Regions from separate parts of the Yersinia alsatica genome, predicted to be linked through region 2. Evidence: predicted binding sites of a transcription regulator. Region 2 holds the regulator's gene; each other region holds the start of a gene.

Region 1 (5,737 bases), 2.0 Mb from region 2:
TCTGCGGTTGACACATTACCGGTAGCTTTACCTGCTTTTTTAGCCAGTTCTAAAATAGTGACATGATCTTTGCCAAACACATCGACACCCAGCGCGCCATTATAGGTTTTTACACCCGAAGACCATGCGGTCGCGGAAGCGGCTGAGTCAGTGACATAATCTGGCTTTTGCGTTTTTTTATCTAATGAATAGTGGGTATATTGCCCTGTCAGCGGCAGGGCATCAATGCCTTTAAAGAAGCCACCGGCTCCCATAGCATAGTTACGTGCAGAGGTGATTTCTGAATCCCCCATGCCGTCACCAATCAATAAAATGACATTTTTTACCGTCTTATTAGATAACGAGTCACGCAGAGCTTGAGTTTGATCCCCCGTCAAACGACGCGCTCCGCCAAACTGGGTGACATCGCCATGAGCGCTGCGATCATATAGCCCAGTAGCGGCGGCAACCGCATTCGGTACGAACAGAGAGCTGCTTAAGATCAGGGTGGATAACGCTATGCCGGACAAAGTGGATATGCGGTTCTGCATTAGTAGAATTCCTTGTTGTAAAACAGTAATACAAATTGTATTTATTGGTTACAACGGATACTAAAACAGGCTAATGACGCTTTTATGACAAGCGCAATTAATTATTAATCCTTAACTTTCAAGATTATTCCCAGATCTCTCGCAGCCAAACAACTTGATGGCGTTAAATCAGCCCCCCATTGGCCCGCAAAACTTGTCCATTAATCCAGCCACCCTCTTTACTGACTAAAAAGGCCACTGCCGCCGCGATATCTTCGGGTGTACCCAATCTTTCCAGTGGGGCCATTTTTGCCATTTTTTCAATCAGCTCAGGTGATTTACCATTTAAGAACAGGTCGGTCGCTGTTGGCCCAGGAGCAACGGCGTTGACCGTAATATTGCGGCCCCGTAATTCTTTTGCCAGTATGGCAGTCATGGTTTCAACAGCGGCTTTCGTACCCGCGTAAACAGCATATTTCTCCAGTTTTAGCCCCACCACACTGGTTGAGAAGTTAACAATACGGCCTCCATCTCTCAGCCGTTTAGCCGCTTCCCGCATTCCGTTAAAACTGCCTTTTAGGTTGATGGCAATTTGGCGGTCGAAGTGCTCATCATCACTCTCAGCAATCGTGCTAAGAGACAGAATTCCCGCATTATTAACTAACACATCGACACCACCAAAAGCCGTTTCAGCTTTGGTAAATAATTGAGCAACGGCGATGGGGTCACTGATATCGCCTTTGGCGCTCAATGCATTTCCACCCGCTTGTTGTATTTTGCGCACTAAGGCTTCGGCCTCATTATCAGCCCGAGAATAATTAATAAGCACGGTATAGCCATCCTGCGCCAAGCGTTCAGCTATAGCGGCACCAATACCGCGCGATGCCCCGGTCACAATGGCAACGGGCTGAGTTGTATTCGTCATGATATTCCCCTGAAGGTCAGTTTAATGGTCAGTGTTCGCTGATTGGCCGCATATCCCAATGAGATCTGTCGCCGCCAAATCGGTAAACAGAGAATGCCACCTTTACCTATTCGGATAATCCACTATTATTCGGTAATACTATCCGAATAAAGCGAACAATAGCGTGGACCGAATAGATGCAATGCGTGTGTTTACCAGAGTAGTGGAACAGCGCAGTTTTACCCAAACAGCCGAAGATTTAAATTTGCCACGCTCTACGGTGACCGATGCGATTAAGCAACTGGAAAAGCGCTTAAATGTTCGTCTCTTGCAACGAACAACCCGGCATGTCAGCCCGACCTTGGATGGTGAAGCATACTATCAGCGCTGCCTGCACATTATTGCCGACATTGAAGATGCTGAAATGGCGTTTGCCAATGCCAAGCCGCGAGGCTTACTGCGAATTGATGTACAAGGCACTCTGGCCCGTCATTTTGTGTTGCCGCAATTACCTGACTTTATTGCTCAATACCCTGATATTGAATTATTTATCAGTGAAGGTGACCGGTTGGTCGATTTGATTCGTGAAGGCATTGATGGCGTGCTACGTGTCGGGAATTTGCAAGACAGTGACATGGTCGCCCGCCGAGTCGCACTATTACCCCAAGTCACCTGTGCTGCACCGAGTTATCTGCAACAATATGGAATGCCATACAGCTTAAAACAGCTGGCAGAACACCAGATGGTCGGCTTTCGTTCAAGCGCGACCGGTGGACTGATGCCCTTGGAATTTTGTGCGCATGGCACATTGCCGCGCCCCCCAAAAGCAAACTCACATCAGCCATCATCGCCCCGCTCATCCCCTGAATATCATCAAATTAAGCTACGTACTGTTTTGTCGGTCAGTGGCGCAGAAAGTTTCGTGGCTGCTGCACGGCTGGGATTAGGGATTATTCAGGTGCCGCGCTATCACATTGAACCCGATTTAATGAACGGAACATTGATTGAGATACTGCCGGAGTATGCTCCGCCCTCCATGCCAGTCTCTTTTCTGTATCCCCATAATCGCCAGCTTTCCCCGCGCGTCCGGATTTTCAGTGACTGGCTAAGCCAACTATTTCTAACTACTGAGCAGCAAAATGCAGACAGATAAAAGTGGCAGTAGACACCCGCAAAAAGAATGAGCCTTGGCTATCATCAGTGGCTTCAATATAAAGAATAAAGATGAATACAAAGATGGTTTGAGTCAGCAGCCGAACTGGCTAACCCGGCTGCTGCTGCACTTTATTGCGCTTTCTCAACTGATTGATAAATATCAATATCAAAATATCCATCACTCCTGCCGTCATTAAGGTAAACCTCGTAACATGCGCCGTCCGCTGGGCGATAGCCACTTTGCGGCAGATGCTGATGATACAATTCACCCCATGCTTTGGCGTAATCATCATCTGTTACTCGAGTGCTATACACCGCATAGCAACCACCGGGGATCACTTGTAATTGCAGTTGATTACTGAGCTCTTCAGGCAAGACATAGTCATCTGCGACCGATAGCGACACATCAGCTCGCAATTGGGCCGGAGGATTGGTTTCTGGGTTATCCCAATACAGTGCTAGCCAGTCTCGGCCGGGGATTTGGTGCTGAGCATAGAGCGATGAAAGTTGGTCAAATCCTAGTGGGATGGTCTCATGATAAGGGCCAACCACCCGGATACTGACGACGTGTTGCGGTTGTTTTTCAACTATCTTAAATGTCATATCGCTACCTCGACTTAATGGTTTCAAGCAAAATTAAGTGATCAAAGATACGATTGTTACGTAACCACTGTTTATTTATACAGTGTACCGTGTTTTTATGACATTTGATTAATTTTCAACCTTGATTTGTGAACAGCTTCGCAAAAAATCATCTGCTTGTTCAAGTTGAAGATGGCTGAACACGGTGATCCCGTGGCGACGTAATAGTGCCGTGGTCACCCCCTGACCTGTACGTTGAGTACCCCTAAAATGACCATCATAAATACGGCTACTCCCGCAGGATGGGCTGCCTTCTGTCAGAATGGCGAGTTTACAATGGTGTTTTTGTGCCACGTCCAATGCCTGATAAGCGCCTTGCAGAAACTCCCGGCTAACATCATTACCCCATTGTTCAATCACCCGCGCCTGCCCTTGTAGCACGGCCTCGCCATTGCCTTGCTGAATTTCAGCTGGGGGGCGCGGTACCGGCATACCAGCGGCTAACTCAGGGCAAACCAGAACCAGTCGCCCTTCATCCTGCCAGCGTTGAATAATTTCATCATGAACAGACAGAGCACTGCCGTTATAACGAACAGGTTTTCCCATTAAACAGGCACTGATCAGGATACGCGCAGGCTTAGATTCCACGTGATAGTCAACCTTAGGATCATGTTATGAATAAAATGTGATGGTTAAGGTCGATAATAGCCAATTAATTGCTGCTAGTCATAAGTCCCATTTGATCATTGATGCAAAACAGATATTTATCGGGGAAATACATATTCCACCACTTATTTTGCGCCATTTAATGTCGCTAATACCTGTGGTAATAGTGTTGCCAGACGATGAGCCCATTGCTCCTGCCCCGCTTGTTGCGTAATAAGATCCTGACGAATCTCGATACCCACATAAGGTAATTGCCGACGTTCGGCATGGAATGGCAGAGTAAAGTCTGTTGCATCCGTCATGGCGTAAGGTTGGTTAATCCCGACATTCAGCGAGCTATCTTGTTGTAAAAGCTCAATCAATTGCGAAGCAAAGGCCGGGTTACGATTAAATAAGGTCCCAATTTGCCACGGGCGATCGTTATTTTTAAATGAGGGTGTAAAGCTATGCATCGAGATAATGACACTGGGCTGGCCGCTATCACGACGCCGATTAAGTGTTTGTGTAATCAAATCATGATACGGCTGGAATACCTCAGCACGACGGGCTTCGGCCTCTTCTATCGTCACGCCGATGTTACGTATAATCCGCGTGTGCTCCGAGATTTCAGGAATAGAGCTGGCGATCCCCGGAGTGCGGTTACAATCAATCACCAAGCGCGAATAGCGCTGATGAATCAATGTGGCATCAAGATACTGGCTAAGCAGCTGCGCGGTAGCCAGTGAGCCAATATCCCAGCCGATGTGCCGATCAATTTCTCCGGCGGGTAATCCCAAATCACCTAACTGAGCCGGAATGCGCTGCCCGGCATGATCTGCCAGTAAAATAAAAGGTGAGCGACTTGCTGGACGTTCAATAGCCGCCGCTGGCGGTTCACCATCACGTAATAGAGGATACAACAGGGTATTGGACATGAATGGGCTACCTGATATTAGATGGATTTCGCCAGCAGTATTTCCGCCAGCAATATGATTACAAACCGCGTTCACAAACTCTCATCCTAGCGGCTAAAACTCACTTCGCCCACCCCGACCTTATAACTAAACTTTCTGTGTTATGCGATTAATGCCGCAATAAGAACAGCTTTTTGCTTTCACATCCGGATAGTGATCTATCGAAGCTCTTTTTCATGCAATAATTGCCAGTAAAATATTCACCGTTACAGATTTTCATCAACCAATGACAGCAAGATAGCGGAGACTTATGGAAACGTTTTTGATTGATAGGATGACAACGCCTCAGGGTGAACTGTTGCTCATTGCAGATGAAGAACACCGGTTACGGGCCATCGATTGGACTGATCATTATGATCGACTGATAAAATTGCTAAACAATCATTACGGCAAAAATAGCTTTACGCTGGTTGAAAAACGTAATCCCGGCGGTTTAAGCGAGAGCATGCAACGCTATTTTGCCGGTGAACTCAATATTATTGATAATTTACCGGTTAAGACCGCCGGTACTGATTTTCAGCGTCAGGTCTGGGATCAATTACGCAAAATCCCCTGTGGTGAGACGATTACCTATGGCGAGTTAGCAAAGCGAATTAACCGCCCAACAGCGTCCAGAGCGGTTGGGATGGCAAATGGCCTGAATCCAATCTCCATTGTTGTCCCCTGCCACCGGGTGATTGGGCAACAAGGTGCATTGACCGGTTATGCCGGTGGCGTGGAGCGAAAACGCTGGTTATTAATGCATGAGGGTTATCTTTTAGCACGCTAACTATTGTTGCTCTTATCAGACGCAAGAAAAGATGTTAAAATTGACGCATATCAATATTAATGGGAATACCCTATGATCCCGGAAAAACGCGTAATCCGACGTATTCAGTCTGGTGGTTGTGCAATTCACTGTCAGGATTGCAGTATCAGCCAGCTCTGTATTCCGTTTACCTTAAATGAAAACGAGCTGGACCAGCTCG
Region 2 (5,737 bases):
GGTGTCAACCAGCTTGGACGCTGCGCTTCAATGGGGTCGATAGCATCGCGCCATTGCGGCACATTGGTGTTCAGATAAGTCGTGAGCGGGATCGGCTCACCAAAGTTGACGTAGCCCTGGCCCAGATTGCGCAACTTGCGCAGGCCACGCACCATCTGCAACAGGTTTTCCTTCTCTTTGGTGGCTCCTCTCAGCTCTTTGGCGTAGGTGCCCACTTCCATCACATGTTCATAACCAATGTAGATTGGCACTAGGGTGATTGGCCGTGAACCACCGCGCAGCATGGCTTGGATAGTCATCGACAGTGTGCCGGTTTTAGGCTCCAGCAAACGGCCTGTACGCGAGCGACCACCTTCAACAAAGTATTCCACTGAGTAACCCCGGGTGAACAGTTCGCCCAGATATTCGCGGAACACGGTTGAATAGAGTTTGTTGCCTTTAAAGGTACGGCGGATAAAGAAGGCACCCAAGCGACGGAAAATCGGGCCAGCAGGCCAGAAGTTAAGGTTAATACCGGCAGCAATATGCGGCGGTACCAGCCCTTGATGATAAAGCACGTAAGAAAGCAGCAAGTAATCCATATGGCTGCGATGGCAAGGCACATAGACAATTTCGTGGCCATCTTGCGCTAACTGCCGCACACGCTCGGCATTATGGACGTTAATACCCTGATACAAACGGTTCCACGTCCAGCTCAGTACCCTGTCAGACAGACGCACGGCTTCATAAGAGAAGTCTGCGGCAATTTCTTCCATCAGCGTAATGGCATTTTGCTGTGCTTTCTCGTGGGAGATTTTCTTGGTACGTGCTTCATCTGCCACGGCTTTTTCAATCGCCTTGGAAGCCAGCAGCTTTTTGAATAGGTCTTGACGATCCGGCAAGCTTGGGCCTACTGCGGCCAGACGCTGGCGAGAGAAGTGCATCCGCGCGACGCGTGCCAACTTATGGGCGATAGTTTTATCGGTACCATGCTCACTGGCCATTCGGCGCAATGATACTGTGGTCGAGAAACGCACAAAACTATCGCGGCCCAGCCACAATACGGCAAAGAATTTCTGCACACCATTCAGTACACGCAGATGTGGTGTACCATGGCCTTCGCGCCCAGGAGAACGACCAAACATCACCGAAACCGGCAGCATTTGGATATCCAGCGCTGGATTATTACGGTGCAGATCCAGATAATCGTGGAATATTTTTACCGATTCCTGCTTAGGTGCGTAATAACGAAAGACCCTCGGGCCATTATCGATAAACACATGGCTAGGCAGCTGTACACCATCAATTTCCAATGGAATCAATGGGTCGGGTAGATCTTGTGCCTGACACTGTGCTCGCAAAGTCAGCAAATCGGCCTTAGAATTGTAAGGCAAAACGTACAGAATAGGACGAGAAGGGTCTAACCCTAACTCAGTCACAGGATCTGCCGGAATAACCTTGCTTTTTACCAACAATTTAAGTGGTAAATTCAGTAACTTATAATATATTTTACGCCAACCTGACATAACTACATGAAGCCTCTTGTTAGCAATTCGTCGCAAGGATACCAGAAACTGGTTTTGAGATCTGTGGTGATAAGACAACAGAAAGCGGCAAAAATCATCATTAACTTAAGATAAAGGCAATAAATCATGGCGAATCAATCAACAGGGCTAACTCGAATCTTTAAAGCGACCGGTTATTCTGTGAAAGGCTTAAGTGCTGCCTGGAAAAATGAGGCGGCTTTTCGCCAAGAAGCCGTGGCTGCCATACTGGCTATCATACTGGCCTTCTGGTTGGATGTAGATGCTTTAGCGCGTATTTTATTGGTTGGCAGTGTGGTGTTAGTGATCATTGTTGAGGTGATCAACAGTGCCATTGAAGCCGTGGTCGATCGTATTGGCAGTGAGTTTCATGAACTTTCAGGCCGGGCCAAAGATATGGGCTCCGCCGCAGTGTTTCTCGCCATTCTGTTAGCGCTATTTATATGGGTAACCGTACTTTGGCAGCATGCTGGTTAGTTATGTCCCCCATCACACCGATGACCTTAAGCATAGCGAGTAATACGATAAAAATAAGCTGTGATTAATCCCTGTTTTTATTCACTCTTTGGTTCCCAATACCGGCTTACCTGTATATACTCACAGCAAGACTGTATAAACAAACAGGGGGCGAAATGAAAGCACTTACTACCAGACAGCAAGAGGTTTATGACCTGGTGCGCGATCACTTAGCGCAAACAGGTATGCCGCCGACCCGTGCCGAAATTGCGCAGCGTCTGGGATTCCGCTCTCCTAACGCCGCTGAAGAGCATTTAAAAGCACTGGCCCGCAAGGGTGTTATTGAGATTGTCTCTGGCGCTTCCCGTGGTATTCGTTTACTGATGGAAGAAGAAGATGGTTTGCCGCTGATTGGCCGCGTGGCCGCGGGTGAACCACTGCTAGCACAGCAGCATATCGAAGGGCACTACAAAGTTGACCCATCCATGTTTAAGCCAAGTGCAGATTTTCTATTGCGGGTGAATGGAATGTCGATGAGAGATATCGGTATTCTGGATGGCGACCTGTTGGCGGTACATAAAACACAAGATGTACGTAACGGGCAAGTGGTTGTTGCGCGTATTGATGATGAAGTAACGGTAAAACGTTTGAAAAAACAAGGTAATATCGTGCAGCTTCTACCTGAAAATACCGAGTTCCAGCCAATTATTGTCGATTTGCGAGAGCAAAGCTTCACTATCGAAGGGCTGGCCGTTGGTGTCATCCGTAATGGCGACTGGATCTGATCCTCGCTATTGATGTATACCCTTCGAGCAAGGAGGGTATACAATTTATTTAATTTCTCGCCAATATATTCATGCTTATATTGAGATTGAGAACAATCCGATAATAAGCTATTACTTACTGTTTTAACTGAATATTACCCGCTTTCATTTTTGATCCTCTGCTCAATTTATAGTGATTAATATTTGCTTGGCTTTAATTATTAGTCTCAGCTGCTATAGTTATTCACACGGTAAGCAAACAACCTGAGTTAATTTAAATTATGACTGTGAGTGATTAATTTAAACCAAGGTTGCTGTTATAAAGAGAGAATGTTTACCGTGATTAATTAAATAGACTGACTAATTCCAAGGTAACGGAGATATTATGAATAAAGATCAAGCCGATGGTAACTGGAAGCAGTTTAAAGGAAAAGTGAAAGAGAAATGGGGCAAGCTCACCGATGATGACCTTAAGGTCATAGAAGGCAAGCGTGACCAGCTGGTAGGGAAAATCCAGGAGAAATACGGCTATCAGAAAGAGCAAGCCGAGAAAGAAGTTAAAGCCTGGGAAGACCACAGCAAATATCGCTGGTAACAGCGTTAAATGGAATTAAACTGATATCGATATAAGTTAATTGGGTCTCTCACTTTATAGAATATATATTATTAAGTCGTGATATTAATAACGAACCTTATTCTATTTATTCCTATTCTCATATCGATAGACACAAGGAAGTGTCTAATTCTATTTCTATCTCACCCTATGGATATTATTATTAACTCAAATTGTTGGTATTAAATTTTATTATTATAAATTTAATATTACGCTGCCGCCATTCGGACGACAGCCTGATTTTTATCGCCAGAGACTATTTCTTTCTAGCCACAATAGAGTGGTCATGATCACAATGATCGTGGCTTTCACAGGCTTCAACTTCCCCGCATTCAGCACATAGGCCATGAGCCTCTACCACGCTATGGCGCAGGGTAAAACCTGATTGCTGCGCTAATTGCGCCAGCGCTTCTTCAATGCCGACAGTCGTACGCTCAGTCACAATTTTGCAGCGATCACAGATAAATAGCGCAGAGGTATGAGTGGGCTCTTCAAAGTGATGGCACAGCACATAACTGTTCGCTGATTCCACGCGGTGAATAAACCCTTGCTCCAACAAAAAATCTAATGCGCGGTAAACGGTTGGTGGCTTAGCTTGTGGTTCCGATACGCGTAGCAAATCCAACAGATCATAAGCACTGATTGCACCGGGTTGTTGTGCCATTAAGCGTAATACTTCAAGACGTTGCGGTGTCAGCCGGACGTTACGTTGTTGGCAAAGGCTTTCAGCCTGAGCAAGCAGCTTTTCCTGATTGATTGAGTTCATGGTTTCATCCCGCAGCGTTTGAATGGAACAGATTTTATCATATTTACGGTTAATCACCGATAGGTGAAAAAGTGCCGGGCAGTGGAGTGTCACAATTTTGGTAATTTACCGGAATATCTCCCTTTTTACGGCACAACTATCACTCAGGCAGTCATAGCAAGGTTCTATGGTATAATCACGCATTCCATCCCTTGATCTCGTGTGTTTAATGCGCAATATCAATGGGTAATTGATGCAATAATAACCGATGAAATCACAGTAAATGCACCAAGCTCAGACTTTTTCCAGCACTCAGGCAGATAAGCCACACTATCCCCTACAGCGTTTCTCCGTCGCGCCGATGCTCGATTGGACAGATCGTCATTGTCGTTACTTTCATCGCTTGTTAACCAAACAGACGTTGCTGTATACCGAGATGGTCACCACAGGGGCGATTATCCATGGTAAAGCCGACTATCTGGCTTATAGCGAACAAGACCATCCGGTAGCCTTGCAACTGGGAGGCAGTGACCCGCAAGCCTTAGCCCATTGTGCCAAGCTGGCGGAACAGCGTGGATACAATGAAGTAAATCTGAATGTCGGTTGCCCCTCTGATCGGGTGCAAAATGGCCGTTTTGGTGCCTGCTTAATGGCTGAAGCCAATCTAGTTGCTGATTGTATTAAAGCCATGCGTGACGTGGTTTCTATTCCAGTCACGGTGAAAACCCGTATTGGGATTGACCAACTGGATAGTTATGAATTTTTGTGCGAATTCGTGCAAACCGTCGCGGAACGTGGTGAATGTGATATTTTCACGATTCATGCCCGTAAAGCCTGGCTTTCAGGGCTGAGCCCGAAAGAAAACCGCGAAGTTCCGCCACTGGATTATGAGCGGGTTTATCAGCTCAAACGTGATTTCTCGGCGCTAACTATTGCCATTAACGGCGGCGTCAAAACATTGGCTGAAGCCAAAGAGCATCTTAAACATGTTGATGGCGTGATGATGGGGCGCGAAGCCTATCAAAACCCAAGTATTTTAACGCAAGTGGATCGCGAGCTGTTTGATCCCAATGCGCCAGTGGTTGATAGCGTTAAGGCTATCGAAGCACTTTATCCTTATATCGAGCAGGAACTGTCCCGTGGTGCTTATTTGGGTCATATAACCCGGCATATTCTTGGTATTTTCCAAGGGATCCCCGGTGCGCGCCAATGGCGTCGTCATTTGAGTGAAAATGCGCATAAACCTGGGGCTGATGTTTCCGTGGTAGAACAGGCACTCGCGCTGGTGACTCGCCCACAGCACAATTCGCTGTAGGAAACTTCACTATAAGTTAGTCAATTTGACCATGCCTGCCAGTGTTTTGGCAGGCTGTGTTTTATCTATAGCTTGTAAATTCAATCTGTTAACCTTATTTTCAGGTTGGCACGTTTCTTGTAATACTCCTGATAAAGCCCCTGTTTAAATGTAATGCATGGGAACAAACAATTATTAAGGAGCCAACCATGTTTGAAATTCTCTTTGTTATCGGCTTTTTTATCATGTTGATGGTGACCGGTATTTCTCTGTTGGGCATATTCGCCGCTTTGATGGTCGCTGCTGCTTTCATGATGTTGGGCGGGTTATTTGTGATGATGA
Region 3 (5,737 bases), 1.7 Mb from region 2:
GCCACGCAAAATGCTCCGTTCTTGTGGTCCGTTAATAGTTATCATGCATAACCCGAACTGAGCTATTCCCTGTACTCACAAGAAACCTCGCTGCTTTGGTGAGGTTTCTTTGCTGCTATTCGTTCACTATTTGGGGGCGACAGAACATATATAGGGTTGATAACAAATCTGATCACAATAAAGTATTAAACGGGGTTTCAACAATATTTAGCAGATATACAATATTGCTTGTTTATTCTCCTGCTTAGCTGACGATGGGCAGCTCAGACCAACGAGTTGTATAGGCAGGCGATAACATTTTGCGTTTCATTTGCCATGCTTTCTGGATACCTTGTCCGGCAAACCAGACCTTACCCTTGCCTGATTTATTTATCCCATCCAGTACTTCCATCAGCGCTGCACTGTTAGCCTTTGGCTGGTTATCATCAAAAAGCCCCAATTGCACAGTTCCCTGGCTGTAAAAATCACCTAGCATTACCCCGCCCTTTTGATAGCGATGTCCATCTTTCCATATCGCATCAAGACATCTTAATGCCGCGGCTATAATGTCGCGTGAATCTTGGGTGGGAATATGCAGTTTAGTGCTTACAACATTCCCGTAATATGGGCCATCAGATGCAAACGGGCTGGTTTTAATAAAGGCGGCTATCTGCCTACAATATTGATGCTCGCCACGCAGCTTTTCAGCAGCACGAACGGCATATTCGCAGATAGCCTCGCGCATAGCCTGATAATCCGTGATCTTCTCACCAAAGGATCGGCTGCATATTATCTGCTGCTTGGTTGGGATAAACTCTTCAAGCTCTAGGCACTGCTCGCCATTAAGTTCTCTGACGGTTCGCTCTAACACGACATTAAAGTTTTTACGCACAAACTGAGAATTCATATCGGCCAGCTGTAATGCCGTATTAATACCAAGTGAATTCAGTTTGTTGCCAATACGGTGACCAATTCCCCATATATCCTGTACTGGCGTTATCGCAAGCAACTTACGCTGCCTGAGGGGATCGGACAAATCCAGCACGCCTCCGGTCTTACTCCACTGTTTTGCCGCGTGGTTAGCCAGTTTTGCCAGTGTTTTCGTCTGGGCTATCCCTACACCAACAGTAAGGCCGGTACACTGCAATACACGCTGGCGAATATCTCGGCCAAATTGCTCCAAACTTATGCAATTCTGTACGCCGGATACCTTCAAAAACGCCTCATCGATTGAATAGATCTCTGTCACTGGAGACATCGCTTCCAGCACGGTCATAACCCGATTCGACATATCAGTATAAAGTTCATAGTTGCTGCTGAATGTAAAAACACCATATCGCTGAATAAGCTTGCGCAGTTGGAAGTAAGGTTCACCCATTTTTACCCCAGCCAATTTCGCTTCACGATTTCGCGCAATGACACAGCCATCGTTATTAGAAAGTACGACTATCGGCTTACCCTGCAAGTCCGGCCGGAATACTAACTCACAGGATGCGTAAAAGAATTCACATCAGCGAGGGCAAACATGTGAAGCCTCATTAATAACGTATCTCACAACACCGAACGTTTCTAAACCATCACCACCATCATTCAGAATGATAGGGATATAATTTGGATTCATGGCTTCCAGTTGCGCAGCCGGATGCAGACACAGTTTTTTCACTGTTAATTCCCCACTGATCGCCGCAATAATAATGTCGCCATGCTTTGGTGTAACACTGCGGTCAACAACCAGCAGTGAGCCGTCATAAATACCCGCACCAATCATAGAATCTCCTGATACACGGACAAAATAAGTCGCGGCTGGGTGAGCAATACATAACTCATTCAGATCCAGTGGTCGTTCTGTGTAATCCGCAGCGGGATTCCCATATGCACTCATTTGGACCATATCTTGTTAATTCTCCACAAACACCTAGTGGCTTGAACGCTCCCCCACTAGAACCTTAAATAAAACGGCTGCCACATCATCAATACTGTTTTTATATACAGTATTTCGAATTGTAGGCACAGATCAAGCGGCTTGTTAGCTACCAAGCCAAACGCGTTGAAATCTGAAAGAATTTAGTTAAAGGATCTGAGACACAATAGATAGCATGATATCTAATAAGTCATTAACCCCCTCCGGTTAGAGAGGGGGCTGATTTTATTAAAGGCCTTTTGATTTCAAAAGCTCAATATGGTTTACATACAATTTAACCGGGTCAATTTCACTACTGACCATGCCAGCTGTTTGGTTAACGGCATCTACATGATCTAACTTATAATCCGAACGAATCACTTTACCTAGGTGCATACTATAGCGCCCGACCATACCATCATTCTGGTAACGCTCTTTGGTGAACAAAAGAGATAAAGCAACCAATGAATGGTGCAGTGGGTCGAGGTTGTTCATGCCTTCAGTGAGTGGGTTATAGCCCAGATATCCTCCCCATGAATAATAGTAAACCCCATTATCAAACTCCTTCCCTTCGCCTCCCCAAACTTCGGGTAAACCCTGTGGATATTGAGTATTAAACTTGGCGACATTCTCTGTGGTCAGTGCATTAATAGATTCCATAAAATCCTGAGGCAAGAAAGGCTTCCCGCTCAGCAGGGAAACAAATGCACCAAAAGCAGACATGATAGTGTTAACAATTTGCTCAGGAAGACGATCAGGCGTCAAGGCAGAGCGAACCAGATCGGCAATTTCCGAGCCATGGTTAACCCCATTCACGGAAGTAACAGAAGCCACCAGCTCTGGGTGTGTTGCGGCAACATAGCGGCATGCTAATGGCCCTTGGCTGTGGCCAATGAGATTAACTTTTTTCGCCCCGGTTTTTGCCATGACTTCTTTGATAAATTTAAGTAATTGCTCACCACGGACTTCGTTACTGTTGGTTGCGGAAATCGTGGCAATAAATACATCTGCGCCTGCTTTTTTCAGTGGCTCCTCAACACCATAAAAGTAAGGATAAATCCCGGCTATTTTATCAAAACCAAATAAGCCATGAACTAACACTACTGGATATTTCAAAGTTGAATTTGTAGACATAATAGATAAACACCTTTTAGTTGAACAAAAAAAAGCCGAGAAATTAATCATCGGCTTGGAGAAATAAATCACCGCCAGCGATATCTCACGACGGTGTAGGATTCAGTAAAATAACTGTTTGCTTGTGTAGCCGCTGCGCCAAGAAAATGTTAGCGATGTCAGCTGGTCTAAAAACTGTATTTCCGATTATCTGTTTTGACACCCCCTATATAACAAAAAACCCCGCCGAAGCGAGGTCTCGATGACAAGATATAGGCTATTGACTACATACCACAGTTATCACACTAATACATTTTTTGCGGACCTCACTAATGTTTTATCATAAATATCTATTTTTTGTTACCGAGCTAGTAGCAACTGGCTGATTAACCAAAGTAAAGCCGCCCTATCCTTGGTACTGCAATTGAAACCTGCTGGCCTTTGCTCTAAGGCGGTGAGTAATAAATGCATTCAGTTTATGAATACAACTTTACTAACAGATTAATGCAATAAATATCATTAAAATAAAGCCCAGCACACTCATGAAAGCATTCATAAGGCCTATTGATTAATCGTTTAAATTAGATGTGATATTTAATAATGCCATTAGAGGCATTGGACTTTTTTATTTACCTGGCATGGAGCATTTATAGATTATTAGGTAGGCGAGATCTATTTTCAGTATCTAACTGTAATTTCATTGAAAGAATCGCGGTAGTTAATTTAAAGACAAGGAATCTTTTGTGATGATAAAGGGTATTTTGGTAGCACTCAGTGCATTTACCGCAGTTTCGCCTGCATTTGCAGACAATAATATTAATTTGAATTCGGACAGTATTAAAACCAGTATCGCTCTCGGATTCTTGGGCGGCGAATCTAAAGAGTATGTCTACGACACGGATAATGGACAAAAGTTAAGTGAGTTAAATTGGAAAATTAAAAACACAGCCATCATTAAAGGAGATATCTCTTGGGATGCCTTTAATTGGTTAACATTAAATGCCCGCGGCTGGACATCACTCGCCTCCAGCTCGTCGGGTATGGATGACTACGATTGGTTAACCCCAGGGCAGTCTAATTGGTCGCACTGGTCTACTCATCCAAATACACAACTGAACCATGCCAACGAGTTTGATGTGAATGTAAAAGGCTGGGTTCTAAATACGCCTGAATATCGTGTTGGAACAATATTCGGTTATCAAAAAACCAGATTTAGCTGGGCAGCATCTGGAGGGAGCTATAGCTATAATAACGGTGCAAGGACTGGTAACATCCCTCCTGACGCACCAGTTATAGCTTACAATCAGCAGTTTAGCATGCCCTACTTAGGGCTGGCTGGTATGTATCGCTATCAAGATTTTGAATTTAATGCATTATTAAAATTTAGCCCTTGGGTTACTGCAAAAGATAATGATGAGCATTATGCTCGCAGTCTTACTTTTCACGATAAAAGCAATAATTCACGCTATTATTCCACCACTGTTGATGCCGGTTATTACGTAACACCTAACGCCAAAGTTTATACAGAGCTAAGCCTCAGCAAGTATGAGGAAGGTAAAGGCGGCTCTGAAATCATCGATAGAACCACTGGGAATAAAGGCTATGTCGGTGGTGATGCTGCTGGCATAGAAAATATGAATTATACAGTATCTGTTGGCATGCAATATAGATTCTAAGTGGAGGCCAAACCATCAGACTGACCTTATATTAATAACTCATCGATATAGTCAGCCCCAAATAGAGAATCTCTAAAACCTTGCTAATGCAGGGTTTTCATTGTGATTTCCTGGCCTTAATTACTTATAGCTTAATTTTCCGCCTAACAGAATATATGAACACTCAGATAACGCTGCAGGCCTCTTTCTACTGAAGAAAAAATCATATTTTACTCATTTAGTTAAAGGGAACCTATCCTCAGAAATTTACACCCCTTAAAAATAAAATAGCCGGTTATGCACAAACCCGTGCAATCGCATTAATTCCCGCCAACAATGCAGCTAAATCTAATGAGTGTGGATGTATTCCACGGCCAGCAATCCATTCAACAATCAATGCTAGCGCTGACAATATCGTAGCGATATATTACTGTATTTAGTCGTGGATCAAGTATGCTTATTGCCATGTTCTACTTGGATGAGACAAATGCGAGCATAAATTCGAGCGCAGATGTTTTATCGCTATAGCCCAATCATAGTCACTTTATGTGACATAAATTTTCAGCCCCAAGACTCCTCAAAAAAATGATTATTTACCCTCACTGTTTACCTGCTTTTTTTGATTTAACGTAAAGTGCCGAGAATAGAAAATAAATATAATTTTCCCAAATAATCATGTAGGAGATGCGGATGAAAAAAATAAAAATAGGGATGAATGTTTTTGATGCTGCACTGATGCGAATAGATTGGGTTTTCGATTCATTCAATCAAGTCTGTCTATCTTTTTCTGGTGGCAAAGACTCTACAGTGTTACTTCATTTGGCAGCGGCTGTTGCACGAAAGAAACGACAAAATTTCTCTGTGCTCTTTATTGACTGGGAGGCTCAATATTCGCTCACCATTAGTCATATTCAAGCCCTAAAAACAATGTATAGCGATGTTATTAGTCAGTTTTACTGGGTTGCTTTGCCATTAAAAACCGTCAACGCAGTCTCTCAATATCAGCCTGAATGGATAGCTTGGGAGCCGGGGCAGCATTGGGTTCGCCAGCCCCCCGCAGAGGCGATTACTGAGCAGAATTATTTCCCTT

The links. The regulator LexA, encoded in region 2, represses DNA repair genes until DNA is damaged. The targets are predictions, from matches to a motif close to TNCTGTATGTACATACAGNA.
Positions count from the first base shown of each region.
Region 1: the regulator LexA is predicted to act here: its motif matches at 3,237-3,256, upstream of sbmC (DNA gyrase inhibitor SbmC).
Region 3: the regulator LexA is predicted to act here: its motif matches at 1,954-1,973, upstream of umuD (translesion error-prone DNA polymerase V autoproteolytic subunit).

Region 1 covers NZ_CP104006.1:3,115,429-3,121,165, reverse strand. Annotated here, with positions in the region: gene phoA (alkaline phosphatase) at 1-530, opposite strand, end outside; gene N0H69_RS13945 (SDR family oxidoreductase) at 694-1,434, opposite strand; gene N0H69_RS13940 (LysR family transcriptional regulator) at 1,598-2,566, shown strand; gene sbmC (DNA gyrase inhibitor SbmC) at 2,698-3,171, opposite strand; gene N0H69_RS13930 (2-thiouracil desulfurase family protein) at 3,280-3,798, opposite strand; gene N0H69_RS13925 (N-formylglutamate amidohydrolase) at 3,942-4,730, opposite strand; gene ogt (methylated-DNA--[protein]-cysteine S-methyltransferase) at 5,020-5,538, shown strand; gene fnr (fumarate/nitrate reduction transcriptional regulator Fnr) at 5,611-5,737, shown strand, end outside.
Region 2 covers NZ_CP104006.1:1,136,026-1,141,762, forward strand. Annotated here, with positions in the region: gene plsB (glycerol-3-phosphate 1-O-acyltransferase PlsB) at 1-1,505, opposite strand, end outside; gene N0H69_RS04910 (diacylglycerol kinase) at 1,632-2,000, shown strand; gene lexA (transcriptional repressor LexA) at 2,156-2,764, shown strand; gene N0H69_RS04920 (CsbD family protein) at 3,129-3,338, shown strand; gene zur (zinc uptake transcriptional repressor Zur) at 3,613-4,122, opposite strand; gene dusA (tRNA dihydrouridine(20/20a) synthase DusA) at 4,385-5,416, shown strand; gene pspG (envelope stress response protein PspG) at 5,605-5,737, shown strand, end outside.
Region 3 covers NZ_CP104006.1:2,881,936-2,887,672, reverse strand. Annotated here, with positions in the region: gene uspF (universal stress protein UspF) at 1-35, shown strand, start outside; partial or broken gene umuC (translesion error-prone DNA polymerase V subunit UmuC) at 245-1,506, opposite strand; gene umuD (translesion error-prone DNA polymerase V autoproteolytic subunit) at 1,490-1,870, opposite strand; gene N0H69_RS12805 (lipase family alpha/beta hydrolase) at 2,129-3,013, opposite strand; gene N0H69_RS12800 (omptin family outer membrane protease) at 3,739-4,668, shown strand; gene N0H69_RS12795 (phosphoadenosine phosphosulfate reductase) at 5,338-5,737, shown strand, end outside.